DNA from 2 places in the Mesorhizobium sp. M0715 genome. Region 2 is predicted to be linked to the other one. Evidence: predicted binding sites of a transcription regulator. Region 2 holds the regulator's gene; the other holds the start of a gene.
The links. The regulator PhoB, encoded in region 2, activates phosphate uptake and scavenging genes when phosphate is short. The targets are predictions, from matches to a motif close to TGTCATNNANCTGTCAT.
Positions count from the first base shown of each region.

Region 1: a site for PhoB is predicted at 3,532-3,548, ahead of olsB (l-ornithine N(alpha)-acyltransferase). Genes of this name have one in related genera too.

Region 1 covers NZ_JAMYPL010000020.1:66,264-75,523, reverse strand. Annotated here, with positions in the region: gene NKI21_RS22490 (hypothetical protein) at 112-489, opposite strand; gene NKI21_RS22485 (hypothetical protein) at 587-787, opposite strand; gene grpE (nucleotide exchange factor GrpE) at 1,027-1,662, shown strand; gene NKI21_RS22475 (trimeric intracellular cation channel family protein) at 1,769-2,401, shown strand; gene olsB (l-ornithine N(alpha)-acyltransferase) at 2,593-3,468, opposite strand; gene NKI21_RS22465 (response regulator) at 3,649-5,907, opposite strand; gene acuI (acrylyl-CoA reductase (NADPH)) at 6,045-7,034, opposite strand; gene lspA (signal peptidase II) at 7,092-7,634, opposite strand; gene NKI21_RS22450 (TrmH family RNA methyltransferase) at 7,648-8,505, opposite strand; gene NKI21_RS22445 (RsmD family RNA methyltransferase) at 8,502-9,260, opposite strand, start outside.
Region 2 covers NZ_JAMYPL010000017.1:76,076-85,335, reverse strand. Annotated here, with positions in the region: gene NKI21_RS20205 (PstS family phosphate ABC transporter substrate-binding protein) at 1-408, shown strand, start outside; gene pstC (phosphate ABC transporter permease subunit PstC) at 504-1,967, shown strand; gene pstA (phosphate ABC transporter permease PstA) at 1,964-3,280, shown strand; gene pstB (phosphate ABC transporter ATP-binding protein PstB) at 3,298-4,116, shown strand; gene phoU (phosphate signaling complex protein PhoU) at 4,143-4,850, shown strand; gene phoB (phosphate regulon transcriptional regulator PhoB) at 4,867-5,556, shown strand; gene eglC (endo-1,3-1,4-beta-glycanase EglC) at 6,020-7,444, shown strand; gene NKI21_RS20170 (type I secretion system permease/ATPase) at 7,519-9,246, shown strand; gene NKI21_RS20165 (HlyD family type I secretion periplasmic adaptor subunit) at 9,250-9,260, shown strand, end outside.

The sequences.
Region 1 (9,260 bases), on a different contig from region 2:
GTGCCTCGCCGCCGCAAGGCAACATCACGCAAAATTACTGTGCGTAATTGTCGCGTGGCTTGGCGGTCGAGCCAGCCAACCGCCAGCTCAACCTGCTGATGACGTCGACCGCTATTCGCGATCGAGGATAGGACAGCCGCGCTCGGTGCCAAAAGTCACGCGCACGCGGTCGCCACCCTGTCTGCCGCGGACCGTGATCTCCCGGCGGCCGATGGACTCAATTCTTGCGCGGCGGATGCCCATTCGCTCTGCCTTGTCGAGAGCCCGGTCTTCCGTGCAGCCTCGTTGACGCCGGTCGCGCCGATCGTCGCGACGGGGACCTTCGCAATCGTCGTAGGCGGGGTCGCAATCTTCCATGAGCTTCAGCCGCGGGCCATGTTTGCCCAATTGCAGCTGCAGATTGTCTGCTTGTGCCGGAAAGGCCGCCAAAGTTATGGCGCCGAGGCCGACAAGCGCCATCAGCGATGAGGTAATCGAAACCTTGCGCATTACGTCCTCCATTTGAACCAACCCATCTATCCTTAGATGGTTCGGCTCTCCCCGGCTATTGCCGATAGGAGGTTTGCTGCCAAGATCGATTGTTGCGTTACGGCCGGCGCCAGCCGATGTCACCGCGCTCCGCCCCATCGAGGCGGTCGAGCAGTTCTCTGAGCCGGTCGGGGATGTCGGCTTCGGTGCGGAAGGCCGGCAAGGTGCGCAGAAAGCGGGTCACCGCCTCGGCGCCGAACTGGCGCCTGATCTCGATGGCCAGCCCCTCTGCCTTTTCGCCCATGTTGCGGGTCATCATCTCAAAATCCTGTCTCGGCTTCGAAACTCCTGCAGCAAGAGAATGGTTCCCCCATCATGCCTGTGTGGCAAGCAAAGCCGGCGGTTAAGGTAAAATTTGAATTAAAGTCGAAATGTCTTGCCTGTCATTGTCCCGCCTTGGCCGGCGGCTTCCATAGTCGCTTACCCCTTGATTTTTGGCCGCCAAACATCGATATCGGGCACAAAATCCACATCATTCGAGATTGACGGGAAACGGCGATGAGCGACCAGGCAAAAGACGAACGCGCGCCCGATGAAGTCGAGGCGACCGAGCCCACAGCCGAGCGCACGGAAGGCAGCACCGACGGTGATTATGAAGCCCTTGTGCGGCTGCTGAAGGAAAATGAAGAGCTGAAGGACCGCGCGCTGCGCGTGGCGGCCGAGATGGAAAACCTGCGGCGCCGCACGGCGCGCGATGTGCACGATGCGCGCACCTACGCGGTCGCGAATTTCGCCCGCGACATGTTGTCGGTGTCGGACAATCTGCGCCGCGCGCTGGATGCGATTCCCGCCGAGGCCAAAGCATCGGGTGACGCCGGCTTCAAGGCGCTGATCGAAGGCGTCGACCTCACCGAGCGCGCCATGCTGTCGGCGCTGGAACGGCATGGGGTCAAGAAGCTCGCGCCTGAAGGCGAGAAGTTCGATCCCAATTTCCACCAGGCGATGTTCGAAGTGCCCAATCCGGATGTCCCGGCCAACACCGTGGTCCAGGTCGTGCAGCCGGGCTATTCGATCGGCGACCGCGTGCTGCGCCCGGCCATGGTGGGCGTCGCCAAGGGCGGGCCAAAGTTCGTCGCCGCTGAAGCACCGGTTGAGCCGGGGCCGGTGAACGAACAGGCTGAGAAAGATGCGTGAGGCAGGGGATAGGCAGTAGGCAGTAGGAAACTAGGGCAGTCGTATCAATCGCGCGGCTTCGTGCTATTCATACTGCCTAATCCCTAATCCCTACTGCCTTGGCCTCATGAACCCTATCGCGCTTCTTGACTATGCCGGTGTCGCCGTCTTCGCGGCGACCGGGGCGCTGGCGGCTTCGCGTAAGCAACTCGACATTATCGGCTTCCTGTTCCTGGCCAGCGTCACCGGGATAGGCGGTGGCACGCTTCGCGACGTTATCCTCAACCTGCCGGTTTTCTGGGTCGCCAACTCCGGCTATGTGCTGGTCTGCGCCGCGGTTGCGGTGCTGGTCTTCTTCAGCGCGCATCGTGTCGAATCGCGCTGGAAATGGCTGCTCTGGCTCGACGCCGTCGGGCTCGCCGCTTTTTCGGTGATGGGCGCGGCCAAGGGGCTTGCGATTACCGGTTCGCCGGTCGTCTCCGTCATCACCGGCGTGCTCACCGCCACTTTCGGCGGCATTCTGCGTGATCTCCTCGCCGGCGAGCCATCGGTGCTGCTCAGGCCCGAAATCTACGTTACGGCGGCCCTTGCGGGTGCCGGCCTTTACACGCTTGGCGAACTTGCCGGACTGCCGCCGCTCGCCTCGGACCTCGCCGGTTTTGCGGCGGCGTTCCTCGTGCGCGGTGGTGCGCTCAAATTCGGCTGGTCGTTTCCGTCCTACAAGAGCCGACCCGGCAGGCGGCCGGAAGATATTCCGTGAAGAGAGGGAATAGGGAATGGGGAATAGGGAATAGGGAATGGGGAATAGGGAATAGGGAATGGGGAATAGGGAATAGGGAATAGGGAATAGGGAATAGGGAATAGGGAATAATCAGTAGTCACAGGAGCTTAATCGTGGCGTCATCACTACTGCCTACTGCCTACTGCCTACTGCCTACTGCCTACTCAATCTCACGCCGCGAAGCGCTGGGCTTCGCCGCCATAATAGTTGACGTAGCGTGCGCCGATCTCCTTGACCGGCATCACGACGAACACATCGACCGTCGAGAATTCGCGATCGATGACGCAACCATCGCCGATGCGGGCACCGACGCGCAGATAGCCCTTGACCAAAGGCGGCATCGCGGCGATCGCCGCCTTGGCATTGACGGCCTCGATCGGCATCAGATCCATCGAGCAATAGCGCCCGGACACCGCGCGCACGTCCCAGGCCGAGTTCGTCCGGCAGTGGTGGGCTAGGTAGGTGAGCGCCTCGGCATGCGCCGCCGGCACGGTGCCGTGAAAGGACGCGCAGCCGGTCATCACACCGATTTCGTAATGGTTGATGTAAGCCCAGATGCCTTGCCACAACGCCTCGATGGTGCGCTTCGAGCGGTATTCCGGCAACACGCAGGAGCGGCCGAGTTCAAGGAAGCGCTGGCCGGGGTGGCGGGCGATGAGCTTGGTCAGCTCGAATTCACCTTCGGAATAGAAGCCACCGGCCGTGGCCGCGATTTCTTGCCGCAGCAGCCGATATGTGCCGACGATGCGGCGATGTTCGGGACCGGAAAGCGTGGTGTCCAAAACCAGCAGATGGTCGCAGAGCGGATCGAACCGATCGGCGTCCCGGCGGTCATGGGCCTGGAACAGGTCCTTCCTGGCGCCAAGTTCGTCGTAGAACACCCGGTAGCGCACTTCCTGCGCGGCCGCGATCTCGGCCTCGTTGCGAGCGAGCCGCACTTCAAGATTGCCTATACGGCCCAGCGCAGCGCCCTTTATGACGGAATCGACGTTACGTCCGGCAAGCAAGGCGCTGCTGGCGTTCGGCCGAGTGTCACATTCCGGCATAACTGTATGCACGAGTGATTCTCCTTCGAGCCATCCCTCTTGGCACGGGGATACGGTGTAGGTGCAACAGGATTGTGACAGTACCGTGATACGACGTCATGGGCAATACTTCGTCGGCTGGCGAATACGATCAACCGGCTACGTTTAAGTGATCGCCCGTGCCGAATGGCGGTGGAAAGCTCAGGCCGCGACGACCTGCCCCTCGACGGCATTGACCAGCGCCTCGGGGTCGAGCGGCTTGGTGACAAAGCCGCTGGCGCCATGGGCCAACACCGCATGACGGGTCTTTTCCTGGCTGTCGGCCGACAGCACCATGATCGGCACCGGCCGCACGGCACTTTCTTCCTCATGGCGGCGGATGGCGGCAATCGCGTCCAGCCCGTCCATGACCGGCATGTGGAGATCCATCAAGACCACGTCGAAGCGGTCCTTGTGCGCGGCGCCGGTGACAGCCTCGACGGCGGCCTTGCCGTTGCCGACCACCTTGACGCGATGCCCGGCCTTCAGCAGCGTGGCGCGGGCCAGCATGGCGTTGATGTCATTGTCCTCGGCGATCAGCACCGACAGGCCGCGCTGGCGGTTGCCGATGGCGCGCAGCGTCGGCGCGCCGCGCCTTTCCGGCTGCGGCGGGCCGAGGCTCGGAGCATGGCTGCTCAACAGCACACGCAGAAGTGTTCCGCCACGCACCGGTCTGGCCAGGAAGGTTGCGTAGCCGCTGGCTCGGAACTCGCCAAGCATGCCGCGATCGGTCGGCGCGATCAGCGTGATCGCCTCACAGTCGGAGAAACCGCTTTGGCGCAGGCGCTTGAGCAGCCTTCCGTCGCCTTCTTCCATCGCTGCATCGACCAGGATCGCATCGCAGCCGGCGGCGAAAGGCGCGGCCTGTGCGGCAGTGGTGGCGATGTCGACCGCGCCGCCATTGGCGCGGATGGTGCGGGCGATGGCGTCGGCCTCGACGGCGTTCTTCGACAGGATCACCGCGCGTCTGCCCGAGAGAGCATTCTGGTGGCCCTGCGGCGCTTCGGTGGCCGCTATCGCAGGGATTTCGAAGACGAACTCGGATCCCTGGCCGAGCCGGCTGGATACCGAGATCGTGCCGCCCATGGCGGCCACCAGGCGTCTGGAGATGGCAAGGCCGAGGCCGGCCCCGCCATGTGTGCGTGTCGACGTGCCGTCGGCCTGCTCGAACTCCTCGAAAATGCGCTCCAGGTCGGCATCACGCAGGCCCGGACCGGTATCGGCGATGGTGAAGCATATGCGGTCGCTGGTTTCGGTGCGTGCGCGTGCTATGCTCACCAGCACGCCGCCGCTGTCGGTGAACTTGATGGCGTTGCCGATGAGGTTGAGAAGCACCTGCCTCACCTTGCCCGGATCGGCGGTGATCAATTGCGGCACGTCGGGTTCGACATGGCAACCCAGCCCGATATCCTTGGCGAAAGCCCGCGCTGCCAGCAATTCGATGATGTTGTCGGCGATCTCGCGCACCGACATCGGCTGCGGCTCGGGGTCGAAACGCCCGGCTTCGATCTTGGAATAGTCGAGAAGATCCTCGATCAGGGCAAGCAATGCGCTGGCCGAGGTCGAGACGGCGCCGACATAGGTTTGCTGCTCCGGCGACAGGCTGGTGTCGGCCAGCAACCTGGCCATCCCCATGATGCCGTTCATCGGGGTGCGGATTTCATGGCTGACGGTGGCGAGGAAGCGCGATTTGGCCTGGCTGGCATATTCGGCCCGTTCGCGTGCGGTGATCAGCGAGGATTCGGCGCGTTTGCGGGCGGTGATGTCGCGGGCGATGGCGCGGTGCGAAACCGCGCCGCTGTCCTTGTCGCGCACCGACAGTTCGATCCAGGAGAACCAGCGCTGCCCGCTCGGCGTGCTGATAGAGACATCGGTGGAACTCAGGCACTCATGGTCGGAAAAGGCGGCATCGGGAACCATGCCGACCTCGATGCCCAGTTCTGCCAGGGTCTTGCCGGCAAGGTCGCGCTGGTCGATCTCGACGAGATCGGCGAAGACCTTGTTGGCATAGACGATGTAGCCATCGCGGTCGCGATGGATGACGAGATCGCCAAGCGCGTCGATCAGGCCGCGAAAGCGCTCATCGCTCTCCTGCATCTCCCACATGCGGTCGGCCAGCGTCTCGATCTCGGCGCGGCTGCGGGCAGTGGTTTCGTCAAGAAGGGCAGAGGTGCGATGTTCGCTCCGCCTGGCGCGCAGATGCAGGGCAAGACCGGCAAGACCGGTTGCCAGCAATGCGACGCTAATGAAGATTGGTGCCCCGGTCAGATGCGCCAGCCCGGCCACCACCACGATGGCGACGAATGTCAGAAAGGGCAGGCTTTCGCGCCTGGAGAATTCCGGCTCGGGCACCAGCGGCGGGAGCACCGCATCGACGTCGTCGCCAGTGTCCGCCTGTTGGCTGCCGGATTCCGCGATCATGCGAAATCCTTGCCAGACAGAGATTATGGAAAATTGCGGCGGATCGTTCGAATTTTAGCGGATGAGCGCTTTTTGCCGAGGCGCGGCGGGTTTGCCGCAGATCTGGCGATTCCATCCCTTCCGGCAGTTGGGCGGAGTCACATATCCACGACGACGCGGCCGCGGATCTTGCCGTCGACGATGTCGCGCGCGGCATCGACGATGCCGTCGAACCCGATGGTGCTGGACAGGCTGGCGAGCTTCTGAAGATCGAGGTCGGTGCCGATGCGGCGCCATGCCTCGAGGCGGACTGCTTTCGGCGCCATCACTGAATCGATGCCGAGCAATGAGACGCCGCGCAGGATGAAGGGCGCGACGCTGGTCGGCAGGTCCATGCCGCCGGCCAGGCCGCAGGCGGCGACCGCGCCGCCATAGGAGGTCATCGAGAGCACATTGGCCAGCGTGTGGCTGCCAACTGCGTCGATGCCGCCGGCCCAGCGCTCCTTGGCCAGCGGCTTGGCCGGCTGGGCAAGCTCGTCGCGCGATATCACTTCGGCGGCGCCAAGGTCGATCAGATAGGGGCTTTCGGCATTGCGGCCGGTGGAAGCAATGACATGGTAGCCGAGGCTGGACAGGATCGAGACCGCGACCGAGCCGACACCGCCGGCCGCCCCCGTCACCACCACCGGGCCGCGATCGGGCAGGATGCCGTGCCGCTCCAGGGCCATGACGCAGAGCATGGCGGTATAGCCTGCGGTGCCGACGGCCATCGCGTCATGCGGGCTGATGCCCTGCGGCAGCGGCACCAGCCAGTCGCCTTTGACACGGGCGCGGCCAGCATAGGCGCCAAAATGGGTTTCGCCGACGCCCCAGCCGTTCAGGATGGCTTTGTCACCGGCGCGCCAGTCGGGATGGGAAGACGAGATGACGGTGCCGGCGAAATCGATGCCCGGCACCAGCGGCCAGCGGCGGATCACCGGCGCCTTGCCTGTGATCGCCAGGCCATCCTTGTAGTTCACCGTCGTTGCCTCGACCGCGATGGTGACATCGCCTTCCATCAGGTCGGCGTCGGTGAGATCGGTCACGGTTACCGACTGCTTTTTCTCGGCGTCACGCGAAACGAGGATGGCTTTGAAGGTTTCGGACATGTCTTTCTCCGCGATCGTGTTTGGCGACATGAACTGTGCGGCGATGGCGGCACGGGGTCAATCCTTCGAAGACTTGGCCTTCGAAGACTTGGCCTTGGAAGGCATGGCTTTGGAAGGCTTGGCGTTGGACGGTCCGGGCTCGCGCCGCCAGCCGAACAGCTCGTCGAAGACGACCAGTGCCGCGCCCACCGAGATGAAGGCGTCGGCAAGGTTGAAGACGGCGAACGACCAGACCGTCGTGTGGAACAGGATGTAGTCGATGACGTGGCCGTAGACGGCGCGGTCGATCAGGTTGCCGAGCGCGCCGCCGACGATCAGCGCAAAGCCGGTGCGGGCAAGGATCTGGGACGGCGCGATCCGCGTCGCCAGGAACAGCACGAAGGCAACGACGGCGAGCGAAATGACGATCAGCCCGGTGTCGCCGAAGGATGAGAACATCGAGAAGGCGATGCCGGTATTGTAGGTGCGAAACAGCGCCAGGAAGGGCAACAGATCAACCTTTTCCTGAAAAGGCAGACCGGCCTCGACCAGGTACTTTATCCACTGGTCGAGCGCGATGGCCGCGACGACGAGCAGTGCGTAGGGAGACCATGATCTCACGGGCAGGCAACCTTCATTGCTGGTCCAGGATTGGCTCGAGCTTCAGCGCGCCGCGCCGGATCTCGAACAGCATGATGCCGGTGGCGACGGCCAGATTGAGCGAATCGGCACGGCCCGCTTGCGGAATCCTGAGCAGCCTGTCGCAGCTCGCAGCCAGGCTTTCGGGCAGCCCCTGCTGCTCGTTGCCCATCATCAGCAGCACGGGCCCGCGGGAAAAATCGACCGAGCGGTAGTCGACGGCGCCTTTCAGGTGGGTTCCGGCGACGAGGCCTGAGAAGCCGCCCCGCCAGGCAAGGAAAGCCTCGGTTGTCGCCTTGGCTACCGGCACGGCAAAGATCGAACCCATGGTGGCGCGCACCGTCTCCACGGAGAATGGATCAGTGGTATCGCCGACCAGAATGACGCCTTTGGCGCCGACGGCATCGACGGTGCGGATGACGGTGCCGAGATTGCCGGGATCGCGTACCCGATCGAGTGCCACCCAGACGTCGCCATTGTCGGCGCGCACATCCTTCAAGGCGAGGAATTTCTGCGAAAAGACGCCCACCACCATTTGCGGATTGTCGCGGCGGGTGATGGCGACCAGCACCTTTTCCGACACTTCTAGCACCATGCCGCCTGCGGCAACGGTGCGTGCGGCCACCTTCTCCACCGCCGCATTGCCGCGCCCGGCTTTGGCGAAAACCAATGTCCTGATCTGCCAGCCGAGATCGAGCGCATCGATGACCAGCTTCAGCCCCTCGGCCATGAAGGCGTTCTGCTGGTCGCGGAACTTCTTCTGAGCGAGCGCCTTGATGTCCTTGACCAGCGGATTGGCGAGGCTGGTGACCTCCTTCACCTGGCCAGGTGCGCCTGCATGCCGCTCGTTCATTCAGCCACCCAACGCGAAAACAATGAGGTCGAGAGCGCCCGGCCGGCGGACTTTTCACGGATGATCAGCTCACCCGATTCCATCTTGCCGCCCATGCCGGCAAACGTATCGCGCATCAAGGCGTGGATGGCGAAGAAGGAGGCGCGGATGGAATAGGCGGTCAGCACCACGGCAAGCGGCTTCGGCGTCAGGATCGCCCGGCAAAGTTCGGTCAAATCAGGCAGGTCCTCGAACAATTGCCAGACCTCGCCCTTGGGGCCACGGCCATAGGCCGGCGGGTCGAACAGGATGATGTCGTAGCGGCTGCCGCGACGCTCCTCGCGCTCGGCGAATTTGACCGCGTCGTCGACGATCCAGCGGATCGGCTTGCTGCCGAGGCCGGCCATCTCCTGGTTTTCACGGGCCCAGCCAATTGCCTTCTTCGAGGCATCGACATGGGTGACCTCGGCGCCGGCGCGAGCCGCCACCAATGAGGCGAGACCGGTATAGCCGAACAGGTTCAGCACCTTGACCGGCCGCTTCGCCGCCGCGATCAGCCCGGCCATGTGATCCCAATGGGAGGCCTGCTCGGGAAAGACGCCGACATGACGAAACGAGGTGAAACGGCCGAGATAGTCGATGCCGTCATGCTTCATCGGCCAGGTCTCGCCGAGTGGCAGCTTGGGAAAACGCCAGCGGCCGATACCCTCCTCGTCGGTGTCGCCGGTGAAGACGGCGTCGGCGCGCTCCCATTCCTTTGCCGGCAAGGCCTTTTG
Region 2 (9,260 bases):
GGCAAAACCTGCATCGCCATCCGCAAGGACGGCAAGGCCGTCGACATCGATGGCGACTATACCGAGACGCTCGCCCGCATCGACTCCAACAAGACCGGCGTCGGCGTGTTCGGCCTCGCCTTCTATGAGAACAATGCCGACAAGCTGAAGGTCGCCACCGTGGAAGGCATCGTGCCTTCGACCGAGACGATCGCCAGCGGCAAGTATCCCGTCTCGCGCCCGCTGTTCTTCTACGTCAAGAAGGCGCATCTGGGCGTCGTTCCCGGCCTCAAGGAATATGTCGAGTTCTTCCTTGACGACCAGATGGTTGGCCCGGAAAGCCCGCTCGCCGAATACGGCCTCGTTGCTGCTCCGGATGCCGAGCGTCAGGCCCAGCGTGACGCTTTCGCCGCCGGAAAGTCGATGTAATCAGCTGCCGAACCGGGGTGCGGGCCAATCCCGCGCCCCGGTTTCATCGCAGGCCGCAACGGCGGCTGCGTAAGAATTTCTCTTGGGGTGGGTCCATGTCCTTGCTCGTACTGGCCATCGTCGTTGCCGTCGGCCTGGTTGCCTTTTTCATCGGCCGGCAACGTGCCGCGGCCCAGGACAATGGCAAGGTCAAGCCGCATTCGCGCGCCCACTATCATGGCTGGTGGGCCTTCCTGCTCGCCGTTCTGCCTGCTCTTTTGCTGCTTGCCGTCTGGACCGTCGGGTCTTCCATCTATCTGGACCGACACATTCACGCTGCCTTGCCCGAGCGCACCGTCGACAGCAAGGTTGCCAGTGAGGCACTGGACGTCAGCCTGGTAAAGAGCCTCGCCAGGGGCCTGCGCAAACTCGATGCGGGCACACTGGCCGCAATGCCTGCCAGCTTTGCCGAGCTGCAGCCGCTGCTCGCCGCCAAGGGTGTGGCACTGGCGAGCGACACGCAGGATTACATGATCCCGATCGCCGTCGAGGCGAACAAGGTCCAGGACCGGCTCGGCCTGTTCGGCGCCATTGTCATTCTCGTTTCCTCGATCGCCGGCGCCTTCTATGCGCTCAGGCAGATCGAGCCGCGCGCCAGGGCACGCAACAATGTCGAGAGGCTGATGCTGTGGGGGCTGCTTGCCGCCTCCACCATCGCCATCCTGACCACCATCGGCATCGTGCTTTCGATGCTGTTCCAGACGATCACCTTCTTCGAAAGCGTCTCGCCGATGAGTTTCTTCTTCGGCACCGTCTGGGATCCGCGTTTTGCCGCTGCCGGTTCGGGCGGCAGCCAGGGCCAGTTCGGCCTGATCCCGCTTCTTGCGGGCACGCTCTACATCGCCGCCGTCGCACTGCTGGTTGCGGTGCCGGTGGGGCTGATGTCGGCTGTCTACATGGCCGAATACGCAACGCCCAGGGTGCGCTCGGTGGTCAAGCCGGCGCTTGAACTGCTGGCCGGCATACCGACCATCGTCTACGGCATCTTCGCCGTCGTCACGCTTGGGCCATTCCTGCGCGACCTGTCCGCGGCACTGACCGGCGGTTCGCCCTTCATCCAGGGCCAGAGCATCTTCACCGCCGGCCTGGTCATGGGCGTCATGCTGATCCCGGTCGTGTCCTCTCTTTCGGACGACATCATAACCGCGGTGCCGCGCGCCATGCGCGACGGGTCGCTCGGCCTCGGCGCGACCCGCTCCGAGACGATCAAGCGGGTGATCCTGCCGGCTGCACTGCCCGGCATCGTCGGCGCCGTCCTGCTGACTGCCTCGCGCGCTATCGGCGAAACGATGATTGTCGTGCTGGCGGCGGGCGTCGCCGCCAACCTCACCATCAACCCGTTCGAGGCGATGACGACCATCACCGTCAAGATCGTCAACCAGCTCACCGGCGACCTCGAGTTCAATTCGCCGCAGACGCTGGTCGCCTTCGCGCTCGGCCTGACGCTGTTCGCGCTGACGTTGGTGATGAACATCGTCGCGCTCTACATCGTGCGCAAATATCGGGAGCAGTACGAATGACCGACATTTCCATGGATACGATGGTCAGGGCGGCGGCCCATCCGCGCCGCGACATCGGCCTGAAGGCCCGTTACGCTGCCGAGCGCCGATTCCGCATCTATGGCGTCGTGGCGATTTCCGTAGGCCTGGCGTTCCTGGCAATCATGCTGATCACCATCGTCTCGAAAGGCTACACCGCCTTCTGGCAGACGACGGTATCACTGCCGATCTCGTTCGACGAGAAGGTGATCGATCCTTCCGGCAAACGCGCAACCGATCCGAGCGTTCTGATCAAGGCGAATTATCCCAAGCTCGCCGAAAACGCGCTGGTGGCCAAGCTCGGCATCAATCCCGACGATAAGCCGGCGATCAAGCAGCTCAAGGGCTTCCTGTCGGAAGGCGCCCGCGTCCAGTTGCGCGACATCGTTGCCGCCGATCCGTCCGTGATCGGCACGACGCGCGACGTCAACATCCTCGCCGCCGCCAATCTCGACTCGGCTTTCAAGGGTCAGATCGACCTCAGCGTCGAGGAAGCGCGACGCAAGGTCTCGGACCAGCAGATCACCTGGATGAACAAGCTCAAGGCCGAGGGCGCGATGGCCGAGCACTTCAACAGCGGCCTGTTCACCTACGGCGCCTCCAGCCGCCCGGAAACCTCGGGCATGGGCGTGGCGATCATCGGCTCGTTTTATATGATGGTGATCGTGTTGCTGCTGGCGCTGCCGATCGGCGTCGCCGCCTCCATCTATCTGGAGGAGTTCGCCAAGAAGAACCGTTTTACCGACCTTATCGAGGTCAACATCAACAATCTGGCCGCAGTGCCGTCAATCGTCTTCGGCTTGCTCGGCCTCGCGGTGTTCATCAATTTCCTGGGCATGCCGCGCTCTGCCGCCTTCGTCGGCGGCCTGGTGCTGACGCTGATGACGCTGCCGACGATCATCATCGCGACGCGAGCCGCACTTGCAGCGGTGCCGCCGTCGATCCGCTCGGCAGCTCTCGGTCTTGGCGCCTCCAAGATGCAGATGGTGTTCCAGCACATCCTGCCGCTTGCCGCGCCCGGCATCCTCACCGGCACCATCATCGGTCTGGCGCGTGCGCTCGGCGAAACCGCGCCTCTGCTGCTGATCGGCATGGTCGCCTTCGTCGCCGATCCACCGACGACGCCTTTCGATCCGGCCACCGCGCTGCCGGTGCAGATCTATATGTGGGCGAACGAGGCCGAACGCGCCTTCGTCGAGCGTATGTCCGGCGCCATCATCATCCTGCTCGTCTTCCTCATGGCCATGAACATCACCGCGATCGTGCTTCGGCGTCGGTTCGAGCGGCGCTGGTAGAAAAAAGGCATCTTGGTATGAACATCATGACCGAACAGTCCCTTGAAAACGCAGTGGGCGACAAGATGAAGTCGAACGAAGTAATCAAAATGCGCGGCGACAAGGTCGGCGTGTTCTATGGCGAGAAGCAGGCGCTGTTCGACGTCGATCTCGACGTCCGCCTGAACCAGGTGACGGCGCTGATCGGCCCCTCCGGCTGCGGCAAGTCCACCTTCCTGCGCTGCCTCAACCGCATGAACGACACCATCGATTCAGCACGGGTAACCGGCAAGATAACGCTCGACGAAGAAGACATCTACGACAAGAACATCGATGTCGTCGAACTCAGGGCGCGCGTCGGCATGGTGTTCCAGAAACCCAATCCGTTCCCCAAATCGATCTACGAGAACGTTGCCTATGGTCCGCGCATCCACGGATTGGCCAAGCGCAAGGCCGACATGGACCAGATCGTAGAGTCGAGCCTGAAGAAGGCGGCGATCTGGAACGAGGTCAAGGACCGTTTGCAAGAACCTGGCACGGGTCTTTCCGGTGGCCAGCAGCAGCGTCTGTGCATTGCACGCGCCATCGCCGTGTCACCCGAGGTGATCCTGATGGACGAACCGTGTTCGGCGCTCGACCCGATCGCCACCGCTCGCGTCGAGGAACTGATCGACGAACTGCGTCAGAACTATACCATCGTCATCGTCACCCATTCGATGCAGCAGGCAGCGCGCGTGTCGCAGCGCACCGCGATGTTCCATCTAGGCTATCTGGTCGAGGAGGGCGCCACCGACAAGATGTTCACCACCCCCGACGACAAACGCACCCAGGACTACATCACCGGCCGGTTCGGCTGAGCTCAGGCATACGAGGGACGAAGATCATGGGTGAACATACCGTCGCATCTTTCGATGAGGATCTGGAGCAGATCAGCCAGCTGATCCGCGACATGGGCGATCTCGCCCGCTCGATGGTCAGTGGCTCGACCAGGGCTTTGCTCAATTCGGACAATGCGCTGGCGCAGCGCGTGGTTTCCGATGATGCCATCATGGATGCACGCCAGCGCGAGCTGGACGATCGCGCCATCACGCTGATCGCCAAGCGCCAGCCAATGGCCAACGATCTGCGTGCGGTGGTCGGTTCGATCCGCATGGCCGGCGACCTTGAGCGCATCGGCGACCTTGCCAAGAACATCGCCAAGCGCGTCGGCACTGTCGGGCTGAGTGTCACGCCGCACGACCTTTCGCATTCGATCGACGCGATGGCGCAACTGGTGCTGATCCAGGTGCAGGGGGTCGTCGACGAGTACGCCGCCGCCGACCCGGCAGCGCTTGCCACGCTCAGAAACAATGACGAACGCATCGACGTCAAATACACCTCGGTGTTCCGCGAGCTGCTGACCTACATGATGGAAGATCCCCGCAACATCACGGCGTGCACGCACCTGTTGTTCTGCGCCAAGAACCTCGAGCGGATCGGCGACCACGTGACCAACATCGCCGAAAATGCCTACTATGTTTTGACCGGCACGCAGCTGCCAGCCAATCGTCCGAAGCAGGACGAGACGGCAATGTCCGCGCCAGCGGCATAACAGGGGTGACCAGCCGATGATCGCACCACGCATCATGGTGGTGGAGGATGAGGAGCCGCTAGGCGTGCTGCTCCGCTACAATCTTGAATCCGAAGGTTACCAGGTCGAGGTGGTGACGCGCGGCGACGAGGCCGAAATCCGGCTGCAGGAGAACGTTCCCGACCTTCTCGTGCTCGACTGGATGGTGCCGGCGGTTTCCGGCATCGAACTCTGCCGGCGCCTGCGAATGCGCCCAGAGACCGAGCGGCTGCCGATCATCATGCTGACCGCGCGAGGCGAGGAAAGCGACCGCGTGCGCGGCCTGTCGACCGGCGCCGACGACTATCTGGTCAAGCCGTTCTCGACGCCGGAGTTCATGGCCAGGGTCAAGGCGCTGCTGCGCCGGGCCAAGCCGGAAGTGCTGTCCAGCGTGCTAAAGGTCGGCGACATCGTGCTCGATCGCGAGTCGCACCGGGTCTATCGCAAGAAGAGCGAGATCCGGCTCGGGCCGACCGAATTCCGCCTGCTCGAATTCATGATGCGCCACCCCGGCCGCGTGTTCTCGCGCAGCCAGCTGCTCGACAATGTCTGGGGCGAGACGATTTACATCGACGAACGCACTGTCGACGTGCACGTCGGCCGGCTGCGCAAGGCGGTCAACAACGGCCGCATGCCTGATGTCATCCGCACCATCCGTGGGGCGGGTTACGCGATCAGGGAAGACTAGGTGGCTGTTCCGTCCCGATAGATCGTGACCGGGAAAACTCGATTAGCACGTGGTCGCCAACAGCCGCGAAGAGTGGAATGTTGCACTCGTCTCATCGATGGGGAGCGAGCACGTGACGCTTTGGCCCAAATGCGGTCATTCGAAACCTGATGAGGATGACCGCTCTTGGCGGTACGTCGCCATCTTGCCCGCAGACTCCGACCAGAAAGCCATGCAAGAATAAATTTGAGTTAACTTAGATATACGTTCGTTAAACGACGTGTGTTCTGCATAAATATACGATTTTACTAAATTGCTTCAATTTACATTGAGCCATCACCTCCTTATTCATTATCCGCCTTCCGATTATTGCGGTCTCGGATCGAATGACGATTCCGTGGAACGATCTCGTTCCTTGCAGCGTTGCTTTGGGAGCGGTCGCCGGACCTTTGACCAGGTCGGACACCATGAGGAAGGATTTCTGATGAGCACGGTCTTAAACGCCAAAGGCATCCCTCTTGCCTACACCGGCGCTTCCACTCATTGGTTCTCGGCCACCGGGTCTGGACCGGAACTGCATGGCACCTCCGGCAACGACTCCTTCTGGGGAGACACCGGCGTCACTGTCACGATCCACGGAGGCGCCGGCGACGACTACTATCATCTCTATTCCACCAACAACAAGGTGGTCGAGGATCCTGGGGCAGGGATCGACACGATCGACACATGGATGAGCTACAAGCTCCCTGACAATTTCGAGAACCTCGTCGTTACCGGCACCAACCGATTTGCGTTCGGAAATGCGTTGGACAACATCATCAAGGGCGGGTCAGGTCACCAGACGCTGGATGGCGGCAAGGGAAATGATGTCCTGATCGGCGGCGATGGCGCCGATACTTTCGCCATCTCCAAAGGTAATGGAAGCGATCTTATCTTCGATTTCGGTGCGACCGATGCGCTCCGCCTTAACGGCTACGATTTCACTTCGTTCGATGCCGTCCGTTCACAGATGGTCCAAGTGGAATCGAACGTGATGCTGAACCTCGGATCCGACGAAATCCTGGTGTTCAAGAATACGACCATCGACAAGCTGCAGCCCACCCAGTTCGAACTTCCGATAGACAAGTCCGCAATGACGCTGTCCTTCTCCGACGATTTCAACACGCTGAGCCTTCGGGACGGGCAGGACGGCACCTGGAATTCCAATTTCTGGTGGGGAGCGCCGAACGGCAGCACGTTGAGCAGCAATGGTGAGTTGCAGTGGTATATCGACGCCAATTATGGCCCGACGAGTTCGGTCCATCCGTTCAGCGTTGAGAACGGCGTCCTCACCATCACCGCCGCGCAGGCGCCGGAGGACATCAAGCCTCTGATCAACAACTACGAATACACCTCGGGGATCCTGACGACCCACGACACCTTCTCGCAAACCTACGGCTATTTCGAAATGCGGGCGGATCTTCCTGAAACAGCCGGAGCCTGGCCGGCGTTCTGGCTGCTTCCGGAGGACGGATCGTGGCCGCCGGAGCTGGACGTTGTCGAAACGCGCGGCCAGGACCCGAACACGCTCTACATGACGGCGCATTCCAATGAGACGGGAGCGCACACGAAGGTTTCGTCAACGGTGAACGTTGCGGATACCGACGGTTTCCACACCTATGGCCTGCTCTGGACGAAGGATGAGCTTGTCTGGACCTACGATGGTGTAAAGGTCGCTCAAGCAGCGACGCCGGCCGACATGCACGATCCCATGTATATGCTGGCCAATCTCGCGGTGGGCGGCATTGCCGGCCAGCCTCCTGACCATCTGGCTACGCCAGCGGAGATGAAGATCGACTACATCCGCGCCTATACGCTGGACGACCTGCAGCACCACCCCTTGGACATCGCCGGCGACCATTCGGTCTAAGCGACGCCCTTATGTTGGGGCCATGAGCCGTTAGGAGCGCGGGAATGATTGCACGGTCTGATCTGCGGGCAGTCTTGAGGCGCGCCATCGCCGATGTCGGTGTTTTTTCGTTCCTCATCAACATCCTGCTATTGGTGATCCCCCTTTATCTGTTGCAGGTCTATGACCGCGTCCTGCCTTCCTCCAGCGTCGAGACGCTTCTTTACCTCTCTGCTATCGCGGTTCTCGCACTCGCCTTTCTCGGTCTCCTCGATGCGGTCCGCTCCGTTTACACGCAGCGCGTTGCAGCCATTGTCGACAACAGACTGGGCGCGAGGACATTCGCCGTCTCGCTGGAGGCTAAGTACGCCGGGGGAGCAGCCCTGCCTCCACTGCGCGACCTTGCCTCGGTATGCGCCTTCATCAGGTCACGCGGCGCGGCGGTCTTGTTCGACCTGCCGTTTGCTCCGTTCTTCCTCGCCCTGCTGTACCTCATCCACCCTTTGCTGTTCTGGCTTACGCTGGCGGGATCTGGGCTGTTGCTTGCGATGGTCCTGGCAAATCAGTTTGCCATCGGCAAGAATGATGCCTTGTCGGCGGAACGCTCGGCTGTTGCCAGCCTGTCGGAGCAGGCCTTTGCCCGGAATGCGGAGACGCTGCGCGCCATGGGCATGATCCAAAACGCCGCGCGAGTGTGGGGAAGGCACGTGGCGGAGGCGCTAGTCCTGCATGACCGTTCGTCGATGGCCAACGCGATTTTCAGTGGAACGTCGCGAGCCGTACGCATGATGCTTCAGCTAGCAATACTGGGTGTCGGAGCATGGCTCGTGCTGCAAGGGAAGATGACGGCCGGCATGATCTTCGCGTCTTCCCTGGTGTCGTCCCGTGCGCTGCAGCCGCTCGACCAACTGATCGGGTCATGGCGGCAGATCGTCGACGCCAGACGATCGTGGAAGCGTTTGGACAAGGCGCTTTCCGCCCATCCGGCACATGCGCAAAAACTGACCTTGCCGGACCCGTCCGGCGAAATTGTCGTGCAGGGCCTCATCTTTGTCGCGCCGAACGCCACGCCAGGCACCGAACCCATCATCAAGAGACTGAACTTCCGCATCGGCGCAGGCGAAGCGGTGGCGATAATAGGTCCGAGCGGAGCCGGCAAGTCCACCCTGGCAAGATTGCTTGTCGGTGCGATTCAGGCAACCAGCGGCTGCGTCAGGATTGACGGCGCCGATCTCAGAACCTGGGACGAGAAGCAGCTTGGCCGGCATATCGGATATCTCGCTCAGGAGGTGGAGCTCTTTCCCGGATCGATCGCGGAAAATGTCGCCCGCTTTGAACCCGATGCGAATGACGCCTCTATCGTCGAGGCAGCAAAGAATGCCCGGGCGCATGAGCTGATACTGGAGCAGCGAGACGGCTATCAGACCAGAATAGGTTCGTCGGACAGAACACTGTCGGGCGGCGAACGCCAAAGGATCGGGCTGGCGCGCGCTTTTTACGGCAATCCGCATGTTCTCGTTCTGGATGAGCCCAGTACCCATCTCGACGGCAGCGGCGAAGCCGCGCTCGAAGAAGTGCTTGCCGCCGCGAAAGCGGCGGGCGTTACGACAATCGTGATAACGCACCGCCCTTCGGTCGCCGCAGCCTGCGACCGCGTGATGCTTCTACGCAGCGGAGTGATCGAAGCCTTCGGTCCAAGCGGCGACGTGATGCGGCAGCCGATCGCCGGCATCGGCCTTGCCCCACAGCGCAGCATGGCGGTGACAGGGTCTTTTGCAACGACGAACCGCGGCACCCCTCATAGTGTCCGCTTTGGATCGTAGAAGATGACAGCACA